Regions from separate parts of the Streptomyces sp. NPDC056580 genome, predicted to be linked through region 1. Evidence: riboswitches for the same ligand, from Rfam matches in the RefSeq annotation. Region 1 holds a riboswitch; the other holds the start of a gene.
What was found. Region 1 has a riboswitch for S-adenosylmethionine ahead of ACFQ9Z_RS10690 (amino acid ABC transporter permease). Riboswitches for the same ligand answer to the same signal wherever they lie in the genome.
Positions count from the first base shown of each region.

Region 1 (7,850 bases):
CGCGACGGCGGGAACCTTGCCGCCGCGGGCCGCCGGGGCACACCATGACCGCGGACGACGACGAGCCGGTCGGTCTTCGACCGGCTGCCGGCCGACGTCACCGTCCAGTTCTCCTGAGGGCGCGGCGGGCGCAATCGCGGCGCCGGACGCCTCCTGTACGGCGGTGGCTACGGCGTGGCGGGCCGGTCCGGGGAGCGGAGGACGAGCAGGGTGATCTCGCTGGGGGCGAAGACGCGGAACGGCGGGCCCCAGAAGCCGGTGCCGCGGCTGGTGTAGAGGAGGGTGCGGGCGCCGTGCCGGCTGAGACCGGCGAGGGCGGGCTGGTCGATGCGGACCAGGTGGTGGAAGGGCCATATCTGCCCGCCGTGGGTGTGGCCGGAGAGCTGGAGGTCGATCCCGGCGGCCGCCGCCCGGTCGACGAACTTGGGCTGGTGCGCCAGGAGCAGGACGGGCAGGCCGGGGTCGGCGCCGTCCAGGGCTCCGGCGAGGTGGGCGCGGTGGCCCGCCAGGCCGGAGGACTCGGCGGTGACGTCGTCCACGCCGGCGACGACGAGGGTGTCGCCGCCGCGTTCGAGCAGCAGGTGGCGGTTGCGCAGCGGCTCCCAGCCCAGCTCGTCCATCAGGTCGACCCAGCCCTGGGCCTCGCTGTAGTACTCGTGGTTGCCGGTGACGTACACCCGGGCCCGGGTGGCGCGCACGGTGCCGAGCGGGGCGGCCTGGACGCGGCGGCGCTCGGCCGTGCCGTCCGCGATGTCACCGGTGTGGCAGACCAGGTCGGCTTCCAGGGTGTTCACCGTCTCGCACACCCGCGCCGACCAGCGGGCGCGGTCCAGCGGGCCGTAGTGGGTGTCGGTGATGAGGGCGACGCGCAGGCCGTCCAGCCCGGCGCCCAGTCGCGGCAGCTGCACGTCGAGCCTGCGCACGCGTGGCACGCGGCGAGCTTCGGCGTACCCCCAGACGAGCAGGACGGCGGCTACGCCGAGGACGGCCCAGGTGACGATGCGGGCCCGGTCCTGGCTCTCACCGACGCCTGCCACGGTCAGCGCGAGCCGCAGCAGCACGCCGAGCAGCACGGACCAGGTGAACAGCACCCAGCCGGCGCCCAGCAGGGTGTCACCGACGATCGCCGCCCGGTCCTGCTGGCGCCGGCCGTGGCCGCGCACCATCGCGAGCGGCATCCCGGCGAGGCCGAGGACGAACAGGGCCGTGCCGGCGAGCGTGACGGGCAGCGGCCAGTGCTGGCCGGTGTACAGGAGCACCCAGCACGGCACGGCCCACAGCAGGACGGGGGCGACCAGGGGGATGTAGCGCATCAGGCGGTGCAGCAGGCTCCGCCGCGGCGCCTGCGCTGGGCTGTCGGCGGGTCGGGTGCTGCTGGTGTCGGTCACGCTTCGCCTCTCTGCCCGGGCTGCCGTCTCGCGCACTGTAGCCGGTCGTCCACGGGAGGGCCGGACGGGTGTTCAGGAATGGGGCGTCGCCGTGGAGCCGAATCCCGGAGGCGGGCCGGAGCGGAGCGAATCCGTAGCCCGCGCTGTCCGCGGGCCCGGTCTCGGCACCCGGCCCGGCCGCGCCGAGTGACCCGGGGAGGGTGGACCGTCCAGGGGCGGGGGCGCGTCCATCGGGATGTCCGCGATGCGGGACGGACCTCTTGACGTCCGTGGCCGGTGGATCGACACTCGATGAGGAATCCCAGTGAACAGGTAGGGAAATATGAGGCGCCTTGATCCGGTCACCGTCCGAGTGAGCCGTTCGCCTCTGCTGACCTCCCGACGTCACATCGACCTGCTCCGCGTCTGCAGCGCGCTCGGCCCCATGGGCTGACCTGCGCACCTGCCGCGCCGACGCCTACCGCGCAGCGTCGTGCCGTCCGGCGTGCCCAGCTGAGCCCCGCACCGGGGTTCCGTCGTCGCATCCCCGTAGCCCCGGCGGGCCCGGCACCGATCGCCGGGCCCGCCCTCCGGGCGGAGCAGGGGGATCCGGCCACGGGGCCCAGCCCGATGTCGCATCCGCCGCGCGTACGTCCGCGCCCGCTTCCGGGGAGAGTCATGACCGTCACAACGCCGCCCGCCCACGTTTCCGTCCGGCCCACGCCCGCCTTCCGCGGCCGCATCGGCAGGGACGCGCGCAGCGGCCACTACGCCGTTCCCGGCCGCTACCGGCTCCATCTGTCGACCGCGTGTCCGGCCGGCCTGCGCATCGCCGTCACCCACACCCTGCTCGGCCTGGACGCCGTCTGTCCGGTGACCTACCTGCCCGCCGTCCCCGACTGTCCCGAGGGCGGCCACTCCGTCCTGCGCCCGCTGTACGAGGCGAGCGCGCACAGCTACTCCGGTCCGGCCGCGGCGCCGGTGCTCAGTGACGGATGGTCCGGGCGGATCGTCAGCACCCACGACCGGGACATCATGCGCGACCTCGCCCACCGCTTCGACACCTGCGGCCCCTCGCTCTACCCGAGCGGCGCGGAGTCGGAGATCGAGGCCGTGGAGCGGATGTGCGTGGAGGGCATCGAGGGGGCGGCGCAGCGGGCCGGGGCCGTGGGAGGGGAAGCGGCGGAACGCGACATGGCAGTGGCCACGCTGCTGGAGACCCTCGGCGCCCTCGACCGCCGGCTCGACGGCCGCACCTACCTGATCCGCGACGAAGTCACCGCCGCCGACGTCGAGTTGTGGGTCGCCCTGGTCCGGCTCGACACCGTGCACCGGCACCATCTCGACGCCGTCGCGGTCCAGCGCATCGCCGGCCACCCGGCGCTGTGGTCCTACGCCCGCCGTCTGACCGCCCACCCGGCCTTCGGCGCCCACCTCGACCTCGACGGCATCGACCGCCGCCACCACGCCCAGTGCCGCGGGCTGGAGGCCGCCGGCTCGGCCGTGCAGATCCTCGACTGGGCGGCGCACTGCGCCCGTTAGCCGTTCCACCTGGTGGACCGGCGTTGACATACGTTCGGGCACTTGTCTTTACTACGGCCCAGAACGGTCATGAGTGTCAGTGACAAGCCCTGGCTGGCTGACCGGCAACCCTCGCACCGCGGTGGGGTGCCCCAGGTGACGACCCGGCCGATGACACATCGGTAAGCGCGAGGCCCGTGGGGCCGGAACAGTGACGGTGACGCCATGTACGCAGCTCCCAGAACGGCCGCACGCCGTTCCCAGGGCTGCGTACGGACGTACGCGAGCCTGCTCGTCGCCGACCGCGCCGTCGATCTGCTCCGCGTCAGCAGCGCACTGTGTACCGCACCGGGCCGTGCCGGCTGTCGGGGCTGACTCCTCCCCGCAGCCCTCGCACTCCCTGACCGACACCGCCCGCGCGGTGTGCCGTCGCCCTTCCCACTCCCGGTCTCCCGCCGTCCTGCGCGTCCCCGCACACCGGCGTGGATCCGGGGTGTTCCCACCCAGCCGGAGCCCACCATGAGCGAACCCCCTGGCGCCACCGTCACCTTGCCCGAGGCGCCGACCACCGCCGAACCGCCCAAGGCCCTCACCGCCCAGCGAGTACTGCCGTTGCGACGGCCGGGACGCTGGATCGCCACCGCGGTCGTCCTGGTCCTGGTCGCCCAGTTCGCCCACGGGCTGGTGACCAACCCTTTCTACCAGTGGGACCGCTGGAGCTACTGGTTCCTGCGGCCGACCATCCTCGACGGCCTCCTCATCACCCTCGAAGTCGCCGCCTACAGCGCCGTGCTGGGCCTCATCGGCGGTGTCCTGCTCGCCCTGGCCCGGCTGTCGAAGAGCCCGGTACTGCGCGCGGTCAGCTGGACCTACGTCTGGGCTTTCCGCTCCATCCCGCTCATCGTGGTCCTGATCTTCCTCTACAACTTCAGTGCCCTGTACAAGACGTTGAGCGTCGGCATCCCCTTCGGGCCGGCCTTCTTCTCCTTCGACGAGTCGAAACTCGCCACCGACATGGTCGTCGCCGTCGTCGGCCTCAGCCTCAACGAGGCCGCCTACGCGGCCGAGGTGGTGCGCGGAGGCATCCTCTCCGTCGACCAGGGCCAGCACGAGGCGGCCGCCGCCCTCGGCCTGCCCAAGGGATACCAGTTCCGCAGAATCGTCTTTCCGCAGGCGCTGCGCTCCATCATCCCCAACTACGTCAACCAGCTCATCGGCCTGATCAAGGGCACCTCGCTGGTCTTCTACGTCTCCCTGCTGGACCTGTTCGGCTCCGCGCAGACCATGGGCTCCACCTACCCCGGCGACATCGTGCCGCTGCTGCTGGTCGTCACCGTCTGGTACCTGATCCTGACGAGCGTCGTCTCCGTCATCCAGTTCTACGTCGAGCGGTACTACGCCCGGGGCGCCACCCGCAGCCTGCCGCCGACGCCACTGCAGAAGCTCCGCACCGGTCTGACCGACCTGCGGGCCCGCATCCGCCGGGAGGCCGCCGTATGACCGCCAAGACCGCCGACGCCCTGGCGGACGTCGAAGCCGCCACCGTCGAACTCCACGACGTGCACAAGTGGTACGGCACCCACCGGGTCCTGGACGGCGTCGACCTGACCGTCCGTCCCGGCGAGGTCACCGTGATCCTCGGTCCCTCCGGCTCCGGCAAGTCCACCTTGCTGAGGGTCATCAACCACCTGGAGAAGCCCGAGATCGGCCACGTCAGCATCAACGGCGAGCCGATCGGCGTGAAGCGGCAGGGCGACCGGCTGAAGGAGCTGAGCGAGCGGGCCATCCTCACCCAGCGTGGACGGATCGGGTTCGTCTTCCAGAACTTCAACCTCTTCCCGCACCTGACGGTCCTGGACAACGTGGCCGCGGCCCCGGTCGCCACCGGCCGGCTCGGCAGGCCCGAAGCCCGGGAACTGGCCCGCGAACTCCTCGGCCGGGTGGGCCTCGCCGACAAGACCGGCGCCTACCCGCGCCAACTCTCCGGCGGACAGCAGCAGCGCGTCGCCATCGCCCGCGCCCTGGCGCTGCGCCCCGGCGTCATCCTCTTCGACGAGCCCACCTCCGCCCTGGACCCCGAACTGGTCGGCGAAGTCCTCGCCGTCATCCGGGACCTGGCCTCCAGCGGCACCACCCTCGTCATCGTCACCCACGAGATCGGCTTCGCGCGCGAGATCGCCGACCGGGTCGTCTTCATCGACGGCGGCAAGATCATCGAGCAGGGGCCGCCCTCCGAGGTCCTCGACACACCACGGCACGAGCGGACCAGGGACTTCCTCAGCAAGGTCCTGTGACCCGCCGCCCCCGCGACCTCCCCCCACGCCACCACCCTCATCACCGCCCCTGAGCGACAAGGAACGGCCATGCGCACCCACTTCACCCGACGCAGCCTGATACGCGGCATCACCGCGGTGACCGCCGTCGCCTCCCTGGCCACCGGGCTCGCCGCCTGCGGTGGCGACAGCGACGCGGCCACCACCACCGGCACCGCCGCCAAGTCCGGCGAGGTCGTCATCGGTCAGGCCTCCAACGGCGCCGCCAAGCAGACCACCGTCAAGGTCTCCGAGGTCAAGTCCATCAGCGCCGAACTGCCCGCCGCCCTCAAGAAGAGCGGCAAGCTGGAGATCGGCATCGGCGCCCTGCCCGCCGGCTTCCCGCCGCTGGCCTACGTGGGCAGCGACCAGAAGACCCTCACCGGCGCGGAGCCCGACTTCGGCCGCCTGGTCGCCGCGGTCCTCGGCCTGAAGCCCGAGGTGAAGAACTCCACGTGGGAGAACCTCTTCGTCGGCATCGACAGCGGCAAGGTCGACGTGGCCTTCTCCAACGTCACCGACACCGAAGAGCGCAAGAAGAAGTACGAGTTCGCCTCCTACCGGCAGGACAACCTCGCCTTCACCGTGCCGAAGAAGAGCACCTGGAACTTCGGCGGCGACTACCAGAACCTCGCCGGCAAGACCATCTCCGTGAGCGCCGGGACCAACCAGGAGAAGATCCTCCTGGAGTGGAAGGCGAAGCTCGCCAAGGAGGGCAAGAAGCTCACCGTCAAGTACTTCCAGGACAGCAACAGCGTCTACCTGGCACTGTCCGGCGGCAAGATCGACGCGTACTTCGGCCCCAACCCCGGCATCGCCTACCACAACAGCCAGACCGCGAACACGCCCAACGCCACCCGCACCGCGGGCACCTACTCGGGCGCCGGAGCGAGCCTTCAGGGCCTGATCGCGGCCACCGCCAAGAAGGACAGCGGCCTGGCCAAGCCGCTCGCCGACGCCATCAACCACCTGATCAAGAACGGTCAGTACGCCGAGTGGCTCAAGGCCTACAACCTCTCCAACGAGGCCGTCGCCAAGTCCGAGGTCAACCCGCCCGGACTCCCGCTCGACAACTCCTGACCACCGTATGCCGGGGACTCCACCACCCGCCTCGCGGTGGAGTCCCCGGCGTGCCGGACACCCCGAGCCGCACCCGGAGACCGCCACACCATGTCCGTCACCACCGTCGACGCCACGTCCTCGCACGTCCTGGACAACCCCGCCTGGGCCGCCCTCACCGGACCCCACGCCCACTTCGCCGAACGCATCGGCCACGCCGCCCGCTACCACCAGGACGTGGCCCCCTTCCACGCCCTCTCCGACGAGGACGACCCGCGCGCCTGGGCCGACCTGGCCGGCCTCGTCGGCCCCGGCGGCACCGCCGCGGTACGAGGCGTCACCGAGGCGCCGGACGGCTGGGAGGTCGTCAGCCTCGGACACGGCGTCCAGCTCGTGGACACCTCCCTGCGCGCCGAGCCCGACCCCGAGGCCGTACGCCTCGGCCCCGACGACGTACCCCAGATCCTCGACCTGATCGCCCGCACCGAACCCGGCCCCTACCGGCGCCGCACCGTCGAGATGGGCACCTACCTCGGCATCCGCCACCGCGGCCGGCTGATCGCCCTGGCCGGCGAGCGGCTGCACCCGCCCGGCTGGACGGAGATCAGCGCCGTGTGCACCGACCCCGGCCACCGGGGCCGGGGGCTGGCCACCCGTCTGGTCCGTGCCGTCGCCGCAGGCATCAAGGAGCGCGGGGAACAGCCCTTCCTGCACGCCGCGGCCGCCAACGCGAACGCGATCCGGCTGTACGAGTCGATCGGCTTCACCCTGCGCAGCCGCACGGTCTTCTCGCTCGTCCGGCACACCGGGGCCGCCGCGCGGGATGAAACGGCATAGCCGTGCCGTTGTCCTTGTCGAGGGTGAGTCCTCGGCCCACGTGGACGGAGGTGCGAGACATGACAAGTGTACTGCGCGCCGTCCACCTGCACTCCCGGCCCCACATCGACCTCCAGCGCGTGGCCGGCTCCCTCTGTAGCTCCTGACCCCGTTTCCCCAGCCGCTGTGCGCCCGGACTTCCGCGGGCCGGCGATCTCGTACGGACCTCCAGGAAGGCACTCTCGTGTCCGCAACTCCCGCTTCTGCTCTGCACCTCGCCGTCGCCCTCGACGGCACCGGCTGGCACCCCGCCTCCTGGCGCGAGCAAGTCGCCCGCCCCCGGGACCTGTTCACCGCCGGCTACTGGGCCGAACTGGTAGCCGAGGCCGAACGCGGCCTGCTCGACTTCGTCACCTTCGAGGACGGCCTCGGCCTGCAGTCCTCGCAGTACGGCGAACTCGACGCTCGCACCGACCAGGTCCGCGGCCGGCTGGACGCCGTACTCACCGCCGCCCGGATCGCACCCCTGACCCGGCACATCGGCCTGGTGCCCACCGTGATCGCCACCCACACCGAGCCGTTCCACATCTCCAAGGCGATCGCCACCCTCGACTACGTCAGCACCGGCCGCGCGGGCCTGCGGGTACAGATCTCCGCCCGGCCGCACGAGGCCGACCACTTCGGCCGCCGCACCTTCCCGCCGATCGACCTGAGCGAACTGCAGAGCCCGGCCGGGCAGGAACGCCTCACCGACCTCTTCGACGAGGCCGCGGAC
Region 1 covers NZ_JBHTVE010000004.1:397,519-405,368, forward strand. The annotation lists gene ACFQ9Z_RS10675 (metallophosphoesterase) at 168-1,388, opposite strand; gene ACFQ9Z_RS10680 (putative leader peptide) at 1,711-1,821, shown strand; gene ACFQ9Z_RS10685 (glutathione S-transferase C-terminal domain-containing protein) at 2,046-2,909, shown strand; SAM riboswitch class IV at 2,975-3,083, shown strand; gene ACFQ9Z_RS10690 (amino acid ABC transporter permease) at 3,408-4,388, shown strand; gene ACFQ9Z_RS10695 (amino acid ABC transporter ATP-binding protein) at 4,385-5,182, shown strand; gene ACFQ9Z_RS10700 (transporter substrate-binding domain-containing protein) at 5,252-6,280, shown strand; gene ACFQ9Z_RS10705 (GNAT family N-acetyltransferase) at 6,371-7,096, shown strand; gene ACFQ9Z_RS10710 (putative leader peptide) at 7,156-7,242, shown strand; gene ACFQ9Z_RS10715 (LLM class flavin-dependent oxidoreductase) at 7,320-7,850, shown strand, end outside.

Region 2 (7,850 bases), on a different contig from region 1:
GGCCTCCTCGATGACCCTCATGAACACCGCGTATCCGGGGATGAAGCCCACCCGCGGGGACACGGCCTCGACCTCCTCGCGCAGTTCGCGCAGCACCGCGGCGACCGCCGACTCGCCGGCCGGGCGGCCGCGCACCCAGCGGGCGAGTCGGTCGACCATGCCGGCGGGGCGGTCGAAGAACAGGTCCTCCTTGGCGGGGAAGTAGTTCTTCTTCCCCTGAACGTCCCGCCGCCGATGCCGTCGAGGCCCGCGCCATCACCGAGGAAGTACGCGCCGCGCTTGGGCATCATCCTGGCCCGTAAGGTCCGTCAGGCGGCGGTCAACGCCTTACCCACGACCCCACGGCGCTGCTCGGCAACGGCGCGCGCGTGGTGTTTCGGCCAGCGCCGGGCTCGGGTCACCCCCTGGTCGAGAGCGGTCCGCTCGGTGGGCTCCAGCTCGGTGGTGCGGAGGAAGTCGGCGACCTTGCCGGGCACGGAGAGTGCCCGCGTTGTGCACTCGCGGCCCTGCTCCGCCGCAACGGTGCCTGGTAGGCGTGGCCATGGACATCCGCGTGGCGCGGGTGCCGCGGCGAAGGGAAGGGCTTGTGCACGAGCGCACGAAGGACCCACGGAACGACACGACGTCGCGCACGGCGCCCGGCCGCCGGACCGCTGCCCGGCCGTCCGCCACGGATCAGAAGTTCCGGGCGAACGCACCGATGACTCCGGAGACGGCTCTGTTCCTCCAGACCACGGTCGGCAACGCGGCGGTCGCCCGGATGATCCAGCAACAGCGGCACGCCCACCGCCCCCCTGGCGGCGGACGGGATGCCGCGACCGGCACGGAGGCCGAGGCCGCACCGGTGCAGCGCTCCGCCGTGCACGACGTCCTGCGCTCCCCGGGCCGGCCGCTGGCCGAACCGGTGCGCACCGAGATGGAAACGCGCCTGGGGGAGGACTTCCGTGCCGTGCGCGTCCACGACGACGCCCCGGCCGCCCGGTCTGCGGCCGAGATCGGCGCCCGCGCCTACACCTCGGGCGACCACGTTGTGCTCGGCCGCGGCGGCTCGGACGACCACACCCTCGCTCACGAACTGACTCACGTGATCCAGCAGCGGCGGGGCCCGGTGGCCGGCACCGAGATCGGATCGGGGCTCCGGGTATCGAGCCCCTCCGACCGCTTCGAGCGCGAGGCCGAGGCGAACGCCACCGAGGCCCTGCGCCGCCCGCTGCCCGCGCCGGTGGCCCGGCCCTTCCCGGGGTCCGGCCCGGTGTCGCTCGGGGGCTCCCGGACGGAGGACCACTCGCGGGTGCCGATTCAGCGTGCTCACACGGCGACCACCGTTGCTGCACCGGTCGCGACGCAGGCCGCCTTCACGCCCCTGGCGGGGGACGATCTGGAAGGCGAGTGCGGCGGCTTCGAACGCAGGCGGGCGTTGAGCGTCAACCCGCCTCAGCAGGGGGTGATCATCCAGGAGATCAACCGGGTCTTCGCCGTGGAACAGTGGGACGGGGCGGCGTGGTCCGCCCTGCCGAGCACGGACATCGACGCCTACGTCACGGCGAGGAACTCGACCGTGCACGCCACTGTCGGCCGCTATTGGGAGTTGTGGGAGGTCGACGCGCAGGGCAACGTCTCCGACGGCGCGGAGGACACCTTCGGCCTGCCCTCCATCATCCCGGGAAGGAAACGCAAGGACACCACGCGGGGGACCTACACGATCACGGGGGACGCGGTGTTCTACCCCACCACTGCGGCGCCGGACACTCTGGGATTCACCCGGGGCGGGGCCGCGCCCGCCGGGGGCCTGTACAGCACCTTGTCCGACCCGTCGGGGGCCATCGCGGCCAGCGGACTCACCGCCACCGGCCAGCCAGTGCGCTGCCGGGTCCACGTCTCGTGGGACAGTTCCGCGAGCGACAGGTACTCGGTGGTCACCATGACCTGAGCCGAGCGGGCGCTGGGCGATCGCCGACCGGGGCGGGGTCGGCCGCGCTGGTAACACTCGACCTCACCGAGGGCGATGAGGCATCCGGGCCCGGTTCCGGCCGCGTCGTGGATCACGGCCTCGGGGAACATCGGTACCGTGGCTGTCGTCAAGTCGGTGATCATCCCTCCGCGTCCAGCATCTCCGCGTGCCTACGCGATTACTCGACCAGTGCTTCCGAACCCGTCGCGGCTACGGCAGGCGTGGTGCGTGCCGCTGTGAAGGTTGCTGGTGTGTCGGCTGCTCCGGATTCGGCGTCCTGGAGCGTGCGAATCCAACCCTTAATAACTGAGCGATGTGGTTACGGATGGTCGCCTCATTGCGGAGCGCGGTCGTCGGGCCCACGGAGTTCGCATCGAGCCACTTCTGCGCGTGGCCGGGAAGGTTTACCAGGGATCTTGATCACATGGCGAGTACCGTCGGCCGCCCCTGAGGAGGCTCGTAACCACACGGGATTAGTGACCTCGTGCCGGCGTCCTCCCCATTCGGTGCAGCAGTCGCATTTGGGGGGAGGAGTTGTTAGCGAGCACGCCGTCGGGAGCGGCAAAGAACCGATGAGTTGTTTCTGCAGCGGTGGGCGTTTCCGGCAACCCTGCGTAGATCGCGTCAAGATTTTCTTCGATCCACGCCACGAGGCTGCCATCGAGGGCGTCGTCCAGGTTGACAGCCCGTGCGAGGTCCCAGGTGTGGACAGCGCTGTCCGTGACTCTCAGGGCAAGTGCCTGCTGGCCGGACACCGGGCCCAAGGGATAGTCCAGAACCCGCTGAAGAGCACCGGTCTCCCCGAACGCATGGGCACACTCGCGTACGGACAGGGCGTACGCGCCAACCGGATCCGTGCCCAGCGCGTCGGCGTCCCGCAGCCGCAGGAAAGCGGCGGCGCCACCGCCATGCAGCAGACTCACGTAGTTGAGGTTTCCGCGAGTCATGTGGTTGACCAACTCCCGCACGTTCCACTCGGCGCAGGGAGTTGGCCAGGTCCACTGCTCGGATCGCACTGCTCGCAGCTTCTGTTCGAACTCGGCGCTGGACCCGAGGAACCGATCGATGAGCCCCTCAAACACGTTGACCATGTGACCCAGCATGCTCGCTTCGGGCAGCCGGGTCCGGCGGGTATCGGACGTCAAGGTGGAGCTCTCGGTCCACCCGCCACCCCAGCGCCTACCAGGCATCGCCACCTGGAAACGGGGCCGTAAGCGAAGAGCCGGGTCTCTGACCTGCGGCCGTGCAATCGATCAATGCTGCGACCTGCGACTTAGCTGTCGGTGGTTGTCAGCGTTGATCGTCGTTGAGCACCCCCGCACGGCCCAGAGACGGCCCCGAGCGGGAGGGCTAAGACAAGGACGACTGGACGACTGTTGGCCACTTAGCGTGCCCGACGGGTCGGCACGGTCCCTGCGACTCTCCACGGCTACGCTGACGCGGGAACGCCCCGCAGCGCGTGGCTGCGGAGCGTTCCTAGCGCCTAGTGGCGTTTAGTCGACTGCCTGCCCGTTGCCCGTGCCGCCCCTGCAGGTCCCGGTGCCGGGGTTGGCCGGGTTGGGGGTCCAATCGACCGTTCCGCCGCCGTCGGTGCACTCACCCGGGGTGAGGGCATTGATGGCGCCCTGGCTTGGGGTGAGGTTGGCGGCGGTGGCGGTGGCGGCACCTGTGAGGCCGAGTCCGGCGAGGGCTGCCGTGGCGATGCCAGCGGCGAGGATACGTCGAATGCGCATTCGGTTCCCCTTTCACGGATTGCCTTGATTGGGGCACTAATCAGCTTGATGTTCATCCATGTGGGTGGCACGTCACGTTGGGCCGTTCGGGTGACATAGCTGTCGGATGCGGGGTCGGTGGGGCGACCCGCCGGACAGCACACCTAGGTCGGCGTAGCGACTTTGGCCGGGAGTTTCAATGACCGAGTCAAGGCTGCGGCCGCCCTCCACTCGTGAGGGCGGCGCCTCGTCCCGGAGGTCGTCTGTGCCTCAGCCGACGAAAGCCAGCCACGACGGCGGGCGCGCCGACCGATCGGGTGCGCGTGTGTCTAGCTGCAGCCCTGACGGCCTCAGCCACGCTGCTGGTTTCGGGGCCTCGGGGTTACAGCATGGTCAGAGGCACGTGGCAGCGTGTCCAGTGGACGCTCCAGTCGCCGTCGAGCGGGGTGTAGCCGGCCTCCCGCACCCGTTCCGTCGCCTGTTCCAGGTGGCTCCGCAGTTCGTCGAGACTGCCGCTGCCCAGCTTCTGGCTGCCAGCGTCCAGTTCCAGCTGGAGGTACATGACGTGGTCCTCTCCCCGGTGCTCCGCACTGAACTCAACGGTGTAGAAGCCGTTGCTGCCCTGGCTGTAGATGGACACATAGTGCTGCGTGATCTCGTCTGGATCGAAGCCGTACTCTTCGAACACTTCAAGGGTTTCGTACGGCGGGTCCGTGACGTCGCAGGAGCTGCACCACCACTGGATCTGCCACGGACCGTCCGGGGCCCACCCCTCCTTTTCCAGCCTCGCCTGGGCGAGTTCGGTGAGGGTGGTGAGCGTTTCGAACCAGTCTCTTTCGATGCCCGCGGTGATGTCGCCGCCCAGGTGATGGGCCGACTCCGTCCCCGTTCCTTCGGCGAAGTCGTCCACGACCGTCAGAACGCAGCCGGTGTCCTCCTGGTACTCCACCTTCGCGTACCGCCGCTTGTCCGCGTCTCCCCGGTGAATGCCGGGCATGCCGGCCCCCGTTCGGGCCTCTGTTCCGTCGGCCTCCTCGCCTTCCGCAGACACCGGGTCCGGGTTCCGGGGCCCGACGGGTGCGTGCCGGTGAGGATTGAGGCAGACCGACTCCAACCGGGCCTTTCCGATACGGCTGCTGATCAGCGATCCGGGAACATGCTCCCCCTGACTGACAGCACGTACCTGAAGGGGTCGGTCCTCGCCGCGGTAGAAGGCGATGTCGAATCCGCTGTCGAGCCACTCGTCGAAGATCTCGTCAGTTCCAGGCCGACCGGAGCCGCTCGCCTCAGCCGTGCAGAACAGCGCCCGGGCAGCGTCGAGGCCGGTGGTCACCAGTCCCGCGCGGTCCGGCTCTGCGACTGCGGACATGGCGGGTCCGGGCGTCGGCTCAGGCTTCTGGGCCTGTCGCCCCGTCGGCACTGCGGGGATCGCGTCGGAAACGGGCACGGGCGGTCAACCCTCCGGAGTCGATGGACCCCGGTAGTGCACACCCGCACCCCGGTGATCTGCGGTTTCCCAACGCACCGCGCGCTGGGCTGGTCGTCCTCCGGGGCATCCGCGGCAAACGGGATGTCGTCCAGCAAGCCGGGGCTTGACGCTGGAACTCGTGACCGGGCGCGAAGCTAACACCCGTCTGGATCTTGCACAATGTGATCCACAACGCTTTACCCCTTGAGCGGTGGTGTGGCAACATTCCGCTCGGTCACGACGCCGATCGCGCCGAAGACTGGCTCCCACAGCCGTGTGGGACCGAGCACCGATCTCCCTGCCGGTGGGTAAGGGGGTCCTTCGTTCACAGGAGGCCCTCATGCAGGTCACTGACGCTGCGACCACACCCCAGAACTGGGAACTCTTCCGGCGGACGGTCGTCGATATCCGATTCCCGGACCGGACGGTACGGGTCGAACCGTGTCCGCAGGGCATGGCCCAGGATCCTTTCCCTGAACTCCTGGGACCTGTCGGCACCGCCGCCCTCCACGTCGTCACGTCGTGCGACCTCCACGGCCGTCCCACCCTCGCCGAAGACAACGCCCGCACCCAGGCCCGGCTCCTCGACGAGCTCGACCGGCGAGGGCTGGCGCCCGCTGCGGGAGGCGATGCGCACGGCACCCACATCCAGCAGAGCGTCGCGATCGCCGGCCTGAACGACTCGACGGCGCGTGAACCGGGGCGGTGCTCCGGCCAGGACGCGGTCTTCGCCTGGACCCCCGGCGCCCGGTCTCTGCTGTCCTGCGACGGCGGCGCAACGGACATAGGCGCCGTCCTCGTGCGTGACGCTATTGGGGCCATCCCCGCGGGTGCGGGGAGCAAGCGAAGGGCGCCTGGAGGGGCTCCCGCAGCTCCTACAGCACCGCCGCCCGCCGGGCCAGAGACAGCGCCGGTCAGTCCGCCCGTCTGAGCAGCGGCCGGCCATCGGAGGACAGCGCACGTCCATCGCTGCGTGATGCATACGCACCCCCTGCGTGCGGGCCGTCCGACTCGACATCCGAGTCCGGCGACCCGTGGCGTACCCCCGAGAAGCAACCACCTCGAGCCAGAAGGAACCCCATGGCCACGAACCGACAGATGAGCCGCGCCGACTACGAAACCATCTCCGCGGCCATCGCTGAATCCGACGACCAGGACTTCGACGCCCGCCGACACATCGCCTTCAACCTCGCCGCCGCCCTCACCGGGACCTCGGACCGCTTCGACCCCGTGCTCTGGCTGACCCAGTGCGAGGTCGGGCCAGTCTCCCCGGCCGACGTGGCGGGCTGGACGAAGCGCCTGGAACTACGCGTGCTCTCCATCGGCAGGCGGCGCCGCAACAGCCTCAACATGGGCTACACCGATACGGAGCAGTACATCGACGCCGACGACAACCCCCTGGATCTGGAGCACAAGTAGGGACCATCCCCCCGGGCGGGGAGCAGAGGTCGCCGCCCGTCTCCCTCAGCTCTTGCCGCGGGGGCCCGTTGTGACGCATGTCGGATCAATTGTTCGATGGCCCGGCGGAGGCCGCGCTGGAGGGCGTCCTCTATCCGCTGTTCGGCGAGATCTGGCGTGTCACGTCCTTGATCACCTTCTCCGACGCGAGAGCGGCCGCGCTGAGTACGGAGAAAACACGCCACGGGCGTCGTCCCCTTCGCTTAGGGCGGCGCCCGACGGGCCTCCTGAACGACTCGTCGGCCCCAGTTATTGCCAGACCGGGCCTCGCGTCTGCCTCCGACCGACAACCTGGCTGGTCGCCCGCGGCTCGCGGACCGTAGCGGTACGAAATTCGACCGCTTGGCGACGTTAGTGGCAAGCACACGCCTCCACGGCATCGGCCGAGGAGCCATCACACAGACTTGAGGAGTGCTGCTGTGGTCCCGCCCTCGCGATGCCCGCACTGCGCCGCATCACTCGAAACCGAACTACCGGCGGGTGTCGGGGCCTCGCCTGAGTCCCGGCGGCATCCGGTGACCAGCCGGGTCTTGCACGTCATCGTCCACGAGGTGTGCCCCGAGCCGTCGCTGTACGCCTGCCCCGACTGCGGGGGCCGCTGGCCGCGTGGAAGGCCTGCCTCGGCCGATCCTCTGCGCAGGCGTGTCCTGCCCTATCTGCGGGTGCGGAAGAGGAGCGCCGTACGCATCCGTCCATCCCGCCAGACGACGCCCCACAAGGAGAAAGAGAACCCCGTGCCCCTCGAAGACACCATCGGCTCCTCGTACGCCCGTGTCTAGCGCAACGGGAGCTCTGGCACCTACTCGATCGTGGTGATCTCGGAGCAGCCCGGCAACGCCGACACCCTTGAGGCGCTCAACCTGCCGGACCTGCCTTCCGGCAGTGTCCCTGGAGCAGACCCGGAGATCGACGACTTTGTCTGCGACGCCGCCGAGGAGGTGCTCCTGGACGCCTCCTATGAACTCACCTCAAACTGGCGAGCCGAAAACGGCTGCTACCTCGTCGGCGTCGCCATCCCCGACCGGGTCTTCGAGGAGCAGGATGAGCGACTCAGGGCGGCGGCCGCGGCCGTTGAGGGCCTGAAGTCGCTCGATCGGACCGAGGTCGAAACCCTGTTCGAAACGGCCGAAATCACTCCCGACGGGGACCTCGGCTCGACCTACGAACTCGAAGAATGGCTGGAGAAGGAGGTCAACGTGGCCTTCTACCGGACCATGCACGGCCGCCTGCTAGCACGCCCCGTCGACCGCTTCGAGCGGCC
Region 2 covers NZ_JBHTVE010000006.1:197,644-205,493, forward strand. The annotation lists partial or broken gene ACFQ9Z_RS14675 (TetR/AcrR family transcriptional regulator) at 1-207, opposite strand, end outside; gene ACFQ9Z_RS14680 (hypothetical protein) at 309-476, opposite strand; gene ACFQ9Z_RS14685 (DUF4157 domain-containing protein) at 701-1,930, shown strand; gene ACFQ9Z_RS14690 (TIGR03086 family metal-binding protein) at 2,425-3,042, opposite strand; gene ACFQ9Z_RS14695 (hypothetical protein) at 3,445-3,684, opposite strand; gene ACFQ9Z_RS14700 (hypothetical protein) at 4,046-5,110, opposite strand; SAM riboswitch class IV at 5,167-5,276, opposite strand; gene ACFQ9Z_RS14705 (DUF3293 domain-containing protein) at 5,586-6,062, shown strand; gene ACFQ9Z_RS14710 (hypothetical protein) at 6,212-6,550, shown strand; gene ACFQ9Z_RS14715 (hypothetical protein) at 7,399-7,850, shown strand, end outside.
Region 2: it holds a riboswitch for S-adenosylmethionine, as region 1 does, so the genes downstream of both, ACFQ9Z_RS14700 (hypothetical protein) here and ACFQ9Z_RS10690 (amino acid ABC transporter permease) in region 1, are expected to answer to the same signal.